2 regions of the Streptomyces malaysiensis subsp. malaysiensis genome follow, and region 2 is predicted to be linked to the other one. Evidence: riboswitches for the same ligand, from Rfam matches in the RefSeq annotation. Region 2 holds a riboswitch; the other holds the start of a gene.
The links. A riboswitch is a leader RNA that binds a small molecule or an ion and turns the genes downstream of it on or off. The one in region 2 is predicted to bind glycine.
Positions count from the first base shown of each region.

Region 1 (6,191 bases), on a different contig from region 2:
CCCTCCCGGGACATGCCGCGGGCCACGCACTTCTCCATGACGTGCCAGATCTCCAGCAGGCCCGCGCGGATCTCCTGCTCCGTGCGCCACGCCTTCTCGTTCTCCAGCATCAGGGCGGAGATGGACAGCCCCGTCTCCTGGGAGAGCCGCAGCAGCTCGTCGCCGGTGCGGAAGGGGTGGGTGAGGACGGTGTCGTCGAGTTTGATGCGGTCCTCGCCGACCGCGTCCTCGTCCACCACGAAGCCGCCGCCGACCGAGTAGTACGTCTTCTCCAGCAGCGGATGGCCCTCGGCGTCGTACGCGCACAGCGTCATGCCGTTGGCGTGGTACGGCAGGGAGCGGCGGCGGTGCAGGATCAGCTGGGCCGACGGATCGAAGTCGATCTCCTGGCCGGGGCCGATCTCGGCGCCGAGCAGCCGCAGTCGCTTGGTGGAGCGGATGCGCTCCACCTCGTCGTCGGCGGTCTCGACGTCGACGGTGCGCGGGGAGTGGCCCTCCAGGCCCAGCAGCACGGCCTTCGGGGTGCCATGGCCATGGCCGGTGGCGCCCAGCGAGCCGAAGAGTTCGGCACGGACGGAGGTGGTGTGGGCCAGCAGGCCCTCGTTCTTCAGCCGGCGGACGAACATCCGCGAGGCCCGCATCGGGCCGACGGTGTGCGAACTGGACGGGCCGATGCCGATCGAGAAGAGGTCGAATACGGAAATGGCCACTGGGGACTCCTTCATCTGCACGCCGGGGAAGCGTGTGCCCGCCGGGAAGCGTGCGGGCCGTGCGTGCGGGCCGTGCGTGCGGGCCGTGCGTATGCGCCGTGCCTATGCGCCGTGTCGGGCTGGTGCGGCGGGGGCGCGCCGGCGCGGGCGCGCCCCCCGTGTCCGGGTCACGTCGGGGGTTACTCCGGGTTACTTGGACAGGTGCGCGTACAGCGGGTGCTTGTCGGCCAGGGCGGTGACCCGGGCCTTCAGCGCCTCCGCGTCGTGGGACGGCTTGAGCGTCTGCGCGATCACGTCGGCGACCTCGCGGAAGTCGTCCGCGGTGAAGCCGCGCGTGGCCAGCGCCGGGGTGCCGATCCGCAGACCCGAGGTGACCATCGGGGGCCGCGGATCGTTCGGGATCGCGTTGCGGTTGACCGTGATGCCGACCTCGTGGAGCCGGTCCTCGGCCTGCCGCCCGTCCAGCTCGGAGTCGCGCAGATCGACCAGGACCAGATGGACGTCGGTGCCGCCGGAGAGCACGGCGACGCCCGCCTCGCGCACATCCGGCTGGGTCAGGCGCTCGGCGAGGATCTTCGCGCCCTCCAGGGTGCGCTCCTGACGCTCCTTGAAGGCCGAGCTCGCCGCGACCTTGAAGGACACCGCCTTCGCCGCGATCACATGCTCCAGCGGGCCGCCCTGCTGACCGGGGAAGACCGCCGAGTTGATCTTCTTGGCCAGCTCGGCGGTGGAGAGGATCACGCCACCGCGCGGACCGCCCAGGGTCTTGTGCGTGGTGGTGGTCACCACATGGGCGTGCGGTACGGGCGAGGGGTGCAGCCCGGCCGCCACCAGACCCGCGAAGTGGGCCATGTCGACCATCAGATACGCGCCGACCTCGTCCGCGATCCGGCGGAAGGCCGCGAAGTCCAGCTGGCGGGGGTAGGCCGACCAGCCCGCGATCACCAGCTTGGGGCGGTGCTCCTTGGCCAGCCGCTCGACCTCGTCCATGTCGACCAGACCGGTCTCGGCGTCCACGTGGTAGGGCACCACGTTGTAGAGCTTGCCGGAGAAGTTGATCTTCATGCCATGGGTCAAATGGCCGCCGTGCGCCAGGTTCAGCCCCAGGATGGTGTCGCCGGGGGAGAGCAGGGCGAACATCGCGGCCGCGTTGGCCTGTGCGCCCGAATGCGGCTGGACGTTCGCCGCCTCGGCGCCGAAGAGCTCCTTGACCCGGTCGATGGCGATCTGCTCGACCACATCGACATGCTCACAGCCGCCGTAGTAGCGGCGGCCGGGGTAGCCCTCGGCGTACTTGTTGGTCAGGACCGAGCCCTGGGCCTCCATCACCGCCGCCGGAGCGAAGTTCTCCGAGGCGATCATCTCCAGGGTGGACTGCTGGCGGTGGAGTTCGGCGTCGACAGCAGCGGCGACGTCCGGGTCGAGCTCGTGCAGGGAGCTGTTGAGAAGCGACATCGAGGTCCCGATCGAAAGAGGAGGGTCAGTTTTCGGCGAAGGCGGTGTACTCGTCGGCGGAGAGCAGCTCCTCCGGCTCGTTCGCCACCCGCACCTTGAACAGCCAGCCGCCCTCGAAGGGGGCGGAATTCACCAGCGCCGGATCGTTCACCACGTCCTCGTTGATCTCGGTGACCTCACCGGAGACGGGCGCGTACAGGTCGCTGACCGACTTGGTGGACTCCAGCTCTCCGCAGGTTTCACCGGCGGTGACGGCAGAGCCGACGTCCGGGAGCTGGACATAGACGACATCGCCGAGCGCGTTGGCCGCGAATTCGGTGATGCCGATCGTCGACACGCCGTCCTCGTCGGCGGCCGACAGCCACTCGTGCTCCTTGCTGTAGCGCAGCTGCTGGGGGTTGCTCATGGTCCGATTCTCCTGGATACGGGGGAGTGTTTGGGAAACGGGTCTTAGCTGGTGGGACGAGACGCCGGGGACACCGATGGGGTCACGGCGCCGAGGGGACGCGGCGGGCCGGAAGACGTCGATGGGACGCGGTGGGCCGGAGGACGCCGAGAGGACACGGGCCGGGGCCCGCTCAGCGCTCGCGCCGGTAGAAGGGGAGCGCCACGACCTCGTACGGCTCCCGGGTGCCCCGGATGTCCACCGAGACCCCCTCGGTGCCGGGCTTGGCGTACTCCACGTCCACATACGCCATCGCGATCGGCTTGCCCAGCGTCGGCGAGGGCGCGCCCGAGGTGACCTGGCCGATCCGTGAGCCGTCGGCGGCCACCACCGCGTATCCGGCGCGCGGCACCCGGCGGCCCTCGGCGATCAGGCCGACCAGGGTGCGCGGGCTGACGGTGTCCGCCTGGCGGGACGCGGCCTCCAGGGCCTGGCGGCCGACGAAGTCGCCCGGCTTGTCCAGCTTCACCACCCGGCCGAGCCCCGCGTCGAAGGGGGTGGTGTCGCTGGTCAGCTCATGCCCGTACAGCGGCATGCCCGCCTCCAGCCGCAGGGTGTCCCGGCAGGACAGCCCGCAGGGCACCAGGCCCACCGGCGCCCCGGCCTCGGTCAGTGCGTCCCAGACCCGCTCGGCGTCGTCCGGCGCCAGGAACAGCTCGAAGCCGTCCTCGCCCGTGTAGCCGGTGCGGGCGATCATGGCGGGGACGCCCGCGACGGTGCCGGGCAGCCCGGCGTAGTACTTCAGCCCGTCCAGGTCGGCGTCGGTCAGGCGCTTCAGGATCCCCGGGGACTCGGGCCCCTGGACGGCGATCAGCGCATACGCGTCGCGGTCGTCCCTCACGGCCGTCTCGAAGCCGCTCGCCCGCTCGGTCAGCGCGTCCAGCACCACCTGGGCGTTGGCGGCGTTGGCCACCACCAGGAACTCCTCGTCGCCGAGGCGGTAGACGATCAGGTCGTCCAGGATGCCGCCCTCGGTGTCGCAGATCATGGTGTAGCGGGCCCGGCCGACGGCGAGCGCGGACAGCCGGCCCACCAGCGCGTGGTCCAGGGCCTGCCCGGCCTGCGGGCCGATGAGAGAGATCTCACCCATGTGGGAGAGGTCGAAGAGCCCGGCGCGGGTGCGCACCGCGGTGTGCTCATCGCGCTCACTGCCGTAGCGCAGCGGCATCTCCCAGCCGGCGAAGTCGGTCATGGTGGCGCCGAGCGCACGGTGCCGCGCGTCCAGCGCGGTGCGGCGTGGGGTGGGCGGGGCGTCGGTCACGATTCAGGCTCCAGAAGGTCGGGGTCGCGCTACGGCGTGGACGGACGGCAAGGACGCGTGCGTCCTCCCCATCTGTCATCGGAACCTGAGAGGTTCGCCGTGACGCCCGTAAGGGGCCCGGCTTGCACCTTGGGTGGAGCCGCGCCCGCGCGGCCCGCTTTTCAGATCTGCCTCGTCCGCGCGGTATCAGGGGCCTGAGAGATTCAAGGGAGGGCTTGCTCCTTCGGCGCCCTGGACGCCCGGCATGGATGCCGGTGACCAAGGACTCTCCCGCGCGGATTCAAACGGCCGGTATGGAGTTGCGGCCACATCATCGCATGTATGGCCGAGAAGGGAAGCCCCGAACCGAGCGGGCTGAGGGCGCCCGGCGGAGGCAGCCTTGATGGACATTACCTTTTCTTGACACTCTGCGGGTACGAGCAGCGTTGACCGACCTGGGAGGACGATCACGGTGCATGGGCAGGAAACGCACGCGACAACACGGAGGCTCCTGCCGGCGCGGCGTGGCCGCACCCCCTCCGGGTCGACGGCGCGCCCCGGCCGAAGAGCCCCGGTGCACGATCTGCGCGACGAGGCGCGGGACGGCGGCGCGGGCACGCGGGAGCTCCGCTTTCCGGCGGGGGACGTGCTGGTCGCCTCCGGGCTGCCGGGCAGTGGCAAGAGCACGCTGATCAACCGGACCGTGCCGCTCCTGGACGAGACGGGCTCGGTCGTCATCAGGGTGGACTCGCAGAACACCCGCGAGGCGTGGGAGCGCCGGCTGCCCGGCTGGCTGCCGTACGCGCTCTACCGCCCGCTGGTCCGGTACACCCACTACGCCGGGCTGCGCCGGGCGCTGCGCTCGAACGTGAGCGTCGTGGTCCACGACTGCGGTGCGCTGCCATGGGTCCGCCGCTGGCTGGCCCGGGACGTACGGCGCCGGGGCCGCAGCCTCCATATGGTGCTGCTGGACGTGGACGGCGCGGTGGCCCTGGAGGGCCAGGCCGCCCGCGGCCGCGGGGTCTCCGGCTATGCCTTCGGCCGCCATCTGCGCGCCATGCGGGGGCTGATCACCGGGATCGAGGAGGGGCGGCCGCCGGAGGGGTGCGCCTCCGCGGTGCTGCTGGACCGGTCGACCGCGAGCGCGCTGCGCTGCATCTCCTTCGAATGAGCCCCGGCCCCGGGGCGAGTGGGGCCGGTCTCCCAGGCGGACCCCGGGGGAGCCCGAGCGGACCCCGGGCGGCTCGCCGGGCGGCTCCCCGGTGAGGTGAGGGAGCGTCAGACGCCCCGTGGCCGGAAATCGGCCACGGGGCGTCACTCGCCGTCACGGCGGCCCGGCCGGGCGAGGTGGGGAAGTGCTGTGGAGATGCCGTCGCCCCGCTGGCCCTGGGCCATCCAGCCGTTAGGGTGCTTTGGGCAGGTCGGACGAGATGGCGGTTGGACGAAGATGAGCTTCCCGGAGCAGTACGGTATGGCCCCGGATCACGGAGGATTCCCCGGCGGTGCGTATGCCGCGCATCCGGCGTTTCCCGGCAATGAGCTCGAAGAGGTGATGGCCGCCTCGATCGACGTCCCCGGAGCCGGGGCGCGCATCGTCGAGACGCTCTCCCGCAGCCATATCTGGGTGCCGCTGCCCAACGGCGGGGGCCCGGACAGCCCGAGCCTCGATCTGCCCACGATGGAGATCGAGGGCGGCGCGTATGTCCCGGTGTTCAGCTCCGAGCAGCAGTTCCTCCAGCTCGTCGGCTCCCATATGTCCTTCACCGTCGCCCCGGCCGTGGAGTTCGCCCGCGGGCTGCCGCCCCAGCTCGGCATCGCGGTGAACCCCGGGGGCGCGGTGGTCGTACCGCTGCCGCCGCCCGCGGTCCGGGAGCTGTGCCGCGCCGGGCGCACCGAGCTCGACGGCCTGGCGCCCGGTGGCCGGGTGCGGCTCTTCGAACCGGACTGGCAGGACGAGCCGGTGGACTTCCTGGCCGCCGCCGGGATCGAGTTCGCCAAGGACACCGGGGTGCGGACCGCCCGGCGCGCCCTGGCCAGCGTCGAGGGCGGCGAGCCGGCGCTCTTCGTCGGGGTGCAGGTCGACGCCCCGGGCCCGGAGGGGCAGGCGCTCGCGGTGGACGCGCTGGGCCGGGCCCTCGGCTCGGTGCCGGTGCCGTGGAAGGTTCAGCTGGTGCTGCTGGACGTGGCGCAGGGGGATCCGGTGGCCGACTGGATGGTGTCGCGCGTACGGCCGTTCTACGACCGTGACCTCTGACGCGCCCCAGGGTCCGCTGCCGGGGCCCGTAAGCTGGTTTGATGACCAGGCGGGGCGCGGGCACGCGCCCCGGGGAGGTGCGGGCAA
Region 1 covers NZ_JBEZNG010000001.1:135,254-141,444, reverse strand. The annotation lists gene AB0E24_RS00615 (L-serine ammonia-lyase) at 1-710, opposite strand, end outside; gene glyA (serine hydroxymethyltransferase) at 900-2,165, opposite strand; gene gcvH (glycine cleavage system protein GcvH) at 2,191-2,571, opposite strand; gene gcvT (glycine cleavage system aminomethyltransferase GcvT) at 2,744-3,871, opposite strand; glycine riboswitch at 4,043-4,154, opposite strand; gene AB0E24_RS00595 (AAA family ATPase) at 4,323-5,021, shown strand; gene AB0E24_RS00590 (enhanced serine sensitivity protein SseB) at 5,298-6,104, shown strand.
Region 1: another riboswitch for glycine. It lies ahead of gcvT (glycine cleavage system aminomethyltransferase GcvT); the one in region 2 lies ahead of gcvP (aminomethyl-transferring glycine dehydrogenase).

Region 2 (6,191 bases):
CATCCGCCGCACCGGCCCCATTGACGCGTCAACGGGCGGAACGCCTCAGGCTCAGCCCTCGTAGGACTCCAGCGGCGGGCAGGAGCAGACGAGGTTGCGGTCCCCGTAGGCTCCGTCGATCCGCCGCACCGGCGGCCAGTACTTGTCGGCCGCCGAGACCCCGGCCGGGAAGACCGCTTCCTCCCGGGAGTACGAGTGGTCCCACTCCCCGGTCAGCGACGCCGCCGTATGCGGGGCGTTCCGGAGCGGATTGTCCTCCTTGGCCCACTCGCCCGAGCCGACCTTCTCGATCTCGGCCCGGATGGCGATCATCGCCTGGCAGAACCGGTCCAGCTCCGCCAGGTCCTCGCTCTCGGTCGGCTCGATCATCAACGTCCCGGCGACCGGGAACGACATCGTCGGCGCGTGGAAGCCGTAGTCGATCAGGCGCTTGGCCACATCGTCGACGCTCACCCCGGTGGCCTTCGTCAGCGGCCGCAGATCCACGATGCACTCATGGGCCACCAGCCCGCCGGGGCCGGTGTAGAGCACGGGGTAGTGCGGTTCGAGACGCTTGGCGATGTAATTGGCGCCGAGCACCGCGACCTGGGTCGCGCGGCGCAGCCCCTCGGCGCCCATCAGCCGGATGTACGCCCAGGAGATCGGCAGGATCCCCGCGGAGCCCCAGGGGGCGGCCGAGACCGGCCCGACGCCGGTGGCCGGGCCCGCGGCGGGCTGGAGCGGATGGTTGGGGAGGAAGGGCGCCAGATGCTCGCGCACCGCGACCGGGCCGACGCCGGGGCCGCCACCGCCGTGCGGGATGCAGAAGGTCTTGTGCAGGTTCAGATGCGAGACATCGCCGCCGAACCGGCCGGGTTCGGCGAGCCCGACCAGCGCGTTGAGATTGGCGCCGTCCACGTAGACCTGGCCGCCCGCGTCGTGCACGGCCGCGCAGATCTCGGTGATGTGCTCCTCGAACACACCGTGGGTGGAGGGGTAGGTGACCATCAGCACGGCCAGTTCCGCACCATGCTTCTCGATCTTGGCGCGCAGATCGCCGGTGTCGATCTCGCCGTCCTCACCGGTCTTGACCACGACGACCTTCATCCCGGCCATCACGGCGCTGGCGGCGTTGGTGCCGTGCGCGGAGGACGGGATCAGGCAGACGGTGCGTCGGGTGTCCCCGTTGGCCCGGTGGTAGGCGCGCACCGCCAGCAGACCGGCGAGTTCGCCCTGGGAGCCGGCGTTCGGCTGGAGCGAGACCTTGTCATAGCCGGTGACCTCGGCCAGCCGCTCCTCCAGCTCACGGATCAGGGTCAGATAGCCCTGGGCCTGCTCGGCCGGTGCGAAGGGGTGCAGCGCGCCGAACTCCGGCCAGGTGACCGGCTCCATCTCGGTGGTCGCGTTGAGCTTCATGGTGCAGGAGCCGAGCGGGATCATGCCCCGGTCCAGGGCGTAGTCCCGGTCCGCCAGGCGGCGCAGATAGCGCAGCATCGCGGTCTCGGAGCGGTGCTGGTGGAAGACCGGGTGGGCCAGATAGCCGTCGTGGCGCAGCAGGTCCGCGGGCAGCGCGTCCGGCGCCGAGGCGTCCAGCTCGTCGATGCCGGGGATCCCGGCCGCGTCGCCGTTCCCGCCGTCCACCCCGAAGGCGGACCATACGGCGGCCAGCTGCGCACGGCCGGTGGTCTCGTCGCAGGCGATGCCCACATGGTCGGCGTCGGTGTGCCGAAGGTTGACCCCGGCCTCGCGGGCCGCGGCCACGACCTCGGCGGCCCGGCCCGGCACCCGCGCGGTGAGGGTGTCGAAGAACGCGCCGTGCACCACCTCGACACCGCCGGCCCGCAGCCCCTCGGCGAGCACGGAGGCGTAGCGGTGGGTGCGGCGGGCGATCCCCGCGAGCCCGTCCGGGCCGTGGTAGACGGCGTACATCCCGGCCATCACGGCCAGCAGCACCTGAGCGGTGCAGATGTTGCTGGTGGCCTTCTCCCGGCGGATGTGCTGCTCACGGGTCTGCAACGCCAGCCGGTACGCCTTGTCGCCGTCGGCGTCCACGGAGACCCCGACCAGCCGGCCGGGCAGGTTGCGCGCGTAGGCGTCGCGCACCGACATGAAACCGGCGTGCGGTCCGCCGAAGCCCATCGGGACGCCGAACCGCTGGCTGCTGCCCACCGCGATGTCCGCGCCCAGCTCACCGGGCGAGGCGAGCAGGGTGAGCGCGAGCAGATCGGCGGCGACGGTGACGACGGCGCCGAGCTCATGGGCGCGCTCGATGACCGGGCGCGGATCGCGCACCGCGCCGGAGGCGCCCGGGTACTGCACCAGCACACCGAAGATCCCGCGCTCGGCGATCTCCTCCGGAATGCCCTCGGCCAAGTCGGCGACGACGACCTCGACACCGGTCGGCTCGGCGCGGGTCCTGATGACCGCGACGGTCTGCGGCAGACAGTCGGCGTCGACCAGGAAGACACCCTCCTTGACCTTGCCGACACGCCGCGACAGTGCCATCGCCTCGGCGGCCGCGGTGGCCTCGTCCAGCAGCGAGGAACCGGCCGTGGGCAGCCCGGTCAGATCGGCGACGACGGTTTGGAAGTTGAGCAGCGCCTCGAGCCGGCCCTGGGAGATCTCCGGCTGGTAGGGCGTGTAGGCGGTGTACCAGGCGGGGTTCTCCAGCACATTGCGCAGGATCACCGGCGGGGTGTGGGTGCCGTAGTAGCCGAGGCCGATCATCGACGGCAGCACCTGGTTGCGGTCGGCGAGTCCGCGCAGCTCGGCGAGGACCTCCGGTTCGCTGCGGGCCGGAGGCAGGGCGTTCAGCGCCTCGGTGCTCTTGATGACGTCCGGTACGGCGGCCTCGGTGAGCTCGTCCAGCGAGCCGAAGCCGACCTGGGCAAGCATCTTGGCCTGAGCCTCGCCGTCCGGGCCGATATGGCGCTGCTCGAACGGAGTACCGCGTTCCAAGTCGGAGAGTGCGATGCGATGGGCGGTCATCTGCGGGGGCCTCCTGGTCTGTAACGACCGACGAGGGGCACCACGGCGCGGGTGCCCGGACGGCCTCCCCCTCTGTCATCTCAACCTGAGAGCTTCACCGGCCCACATACCGCCTGACCGGTTTTCACCGTCGGTGAGGAGGGGTCCCGGAGCTCTGCTCGCCCGTGGCCCACCCTGCTTTCCAGAGTGACCTCACCCGCACGGTACGTGTGCCTGAGAGATTCCGGGGAGGGTTTGCTCCTTCGGCGCCTCCGACAGCGTCGGCGGAGGACTCTCCCGCACGGGGTTCACAGTCACAGTCAGCGTATCAGCGGTTCTGCCGCGGGGGACGGCCGCCGGTGTTCGAGTGGCCGAGCGCGGCGATGTGGCTTTTTGTAGGTATCAATGGCCACTTGCCACCTGCTTGCCACCTGTGGGAGAGACCGTGCAGACCGATATCGACCCGCGGACCCTGATCGGCCGCAAGGCATTCGACCGCGAGGGCGCCAAGATCGGCACCGTGGACGAGGTCTATCTCGACGACGCGACCGGCGAGCCCGAATGGGCGGCGGTACGCACCGGGCTGTTCAGCCGGGACGTCTTCGTACCGCTCGAACCGAGCGAGGTGGTCGGCGACACCCTGCGGGTGCCGTACGAACGGGCGCTGATCAAGGACGCCCCGGACTTCGGCGTCGGGCGCCACCTCTCCCCCGAGCAGGAACTCCAGCTCTACCACCACTACGGCCTGGACGTCACCGGCTGACCCGGCCCCTGACCGGGCCCACCACCGGCACCCGCCGACCCGTCCGGGCCTTCGGCCTCCCGCGGGCCTTGGCCCATGCCCTCCGCGGGATCCGCGGTCCCGTCCGGGCTCGGGTCCGCGGCCTCCCCCTGGGGCGCCGGGCCCGGCCCCGCGTCCGGCCGCAGCAACGGCAGCGGTTCGGACGGTTCAAGCGCCGGGTCGTCCACGGCGAACGTCCGTACCCGCCCCGGCCGCGACCACGGCTCCTCGAAGCGCACGGTCACCCGGCCCACCCCACTGCCCTGCACCCAGCCCGCCCCGTACTCGGTATGCCGCACATCGGTGCCCGGCAGCCAGTGCCGTGGCTTCCCAGCGCCCTCAGACGCCTCTTCCGCGCGCTCTCCCACGGCCTCCGGTCTCTCGGGGCCCGGCGGGTGCCCCGCGCCCTCCAGGGCCTCGTGAGCGGCTTGGGCTGCCTGGGCTGCCTGGGCTGCCTGGGCGAAGAGATCCTCCTGGGTGTAGTCCGCCAGACCGCTGACGCCGACGCCCAGCAGCCGCACACCCGCCGTGGTGTCCACGCTGTCGATCAGCCGCGCCGCGGCCTCCCGCACCACCCCCGGATCGTCGGTCGGCCCGCGCAGGGTCTCCGAACGGGTGAGCGTGGAGAAGTCGTACCGCCGCACCTTGATCACGACCGTCCGCCCCGAGCGGCCCGCCTCGCGCAGCCGCCGCACACAGCGGTCGGCGAGCCGCGCGATCTCCAGCTGCACCCGGGTGCGATCGGTGACGTCGACGTCGAAGGTGTCCTCGGCCGAGATGGACTTGGCGTCCCGCTCGGCGACGACGGGCCGCTCGTCCCGGCCCTCGGCCATCAGGAACAGCGAGGTGCCGTGGGCCCGGCCCAGCAGCCGCACCAGCTCGGCCTCGCCCGCCTCCCGGGTCTCGGCCACGGTGTGGATCCCGGCCCGGCGCAGCGTCTCCGCCGTGGCGGGACCCACGCCCGGGAGCGTACGGACCGACATGGGGCCGAGCAGATCGCGCTCCGTCCCGGGCTCGATGATCACCAGACCGTCCGGCTTGGCCTGCTCCGAGCCGATCTTGGCGAGCATCTTGGACCCGGCGAGCCCCACGGATCCGGTCAGCCCGGTGACCGCCCTGATGTCGGTCCGCAGCCGCTCCCCCACGGCGCGCGCCGCCTCCACGGTGGCCTCGGTGCCGCCCGCCTCCAGATCGACGAACGCCTCGTCCAGGCTCAGCGGCTCCACCAGGGGCGACAGCGTGTGCAGCAGGCGCATGACCGAGTCGCTCACCTTGCGGTAGAGGGAGAAGCGCGGGATGAGGAACGCCGCGTTCGGACACAGGCGGCGGGCCTGGGCCATCGCCATGGCCGAGTGCACCCCGAACACCCGGGCCTCGTAGGAGGCCGTGGCGACCACGCCACGCGGCCCCAGGCCCCCCACGATCACCGGCTTACCGCGCAGGCTGGGCTTGGCCGCCTGCTCCGCCGAGGCGTAGAAGGCGTCCATGTCCAGATGGAGAATCGTCGGCGCACCCCTCACATCTCCGATGCTGCCGCACACCACCGACAATGGGCGGCCCGAGGGCCGGGGACGGGGCCCGGAGGCGCCGATCGGCGCCTCTTAGGGGTGCTGGGCGAGAACGCGAGGGGCGCGGCGAGGGGACGAAGCGGAAGGCCGAACGGACTGCTCAACCGGCCCGGTTGCGGCGCGCCGCGAGCTCATCGGCGGGGTTGGGCCGGATCAGCGTCTCACCGGTGTCCACCCGCTCGCCGTGCAGCTGGGAGAGCGCGCTCTCCACATCCCGCCAGACGACGCCCACGGCGATCCCGAAGACGCCCTGGCCGCCCTGGAGGAGGTCCACGACCTCATCGGGCGAGGTGCACTCGTAGACGGTCGCGCCGTCGCTCATGAGCGTCATCTGGGCCAGGTCGTCGAGCTCCCTGGAGCGCAGATGCGCCACCGCCGCCCGGATGTTCTGGAGCGACACGCCTGTGTCCAGCAGCCGCTTCACGATCTTGAGGACGACCACGTCCCGGAAGCTGTAGAGCCGCTGGCTGCCCGAGCCGTAGGCCGGCCGGACGCTGGGTTCCACCAGCCCGGTGCGGGCCCAGTAGTCCAGCTGGCGGTAGGTGATGCCCGCAGCCGCGCATGCGGTGGGTCCGCGGTATCCGACCCGCTCCGTCCCCCCCGCGGCGGGCTCATGCGGCGGTGCGGCCTGTGCCGCGACCCGAGCCTTCACTGCCGGATCGGCCGATGCGCTCCCCTGGAGCGTGTACGGACCGCCGGCCGCCGTGCCGTCGCCGGTGCTTCTCACGCCGACCTCCGTCCTCGACCTGCCATCTTGAAGGTAGGCAGTCACCCGGGGTGCGTCAACGATCGCCACACTCGGCACGCCGAGTGATAATCACCCTAAGGGTGGTTTCCCGTGTCCCTCGTCCGGGAAAGGCTACTCGAATGCGCGAGCGAGGACCGGCATACCGTCT
Region 2 covers NZ_JBEZNG010000049.1:35,224-41,414, forward strand. The annotation lists gene gcvP (aminomethyl-transferring glycine dehydrogenase) at 52-2,967, opposite strand; glycine riboswitch at 3,033-3,157, opposite strand; glycine riboswitch at 3,159-3,256, opposite strand; gene AB0E24_RS44470 (PRC-barrel domain-containing protein) at 3,392-3,709, shown strand; gene AB0E24_RS44475 (DNA polymerase IV) at 3,685-5,247, opposite strand; gene AB0E24_RS44480 (MerR family transcriptional regulator) at 5,396-6,022, opposite strand; gene AB0E24_RS44485 (bifunctional nuclease family protein) at 6,190-6,191, opposite strand, start outside.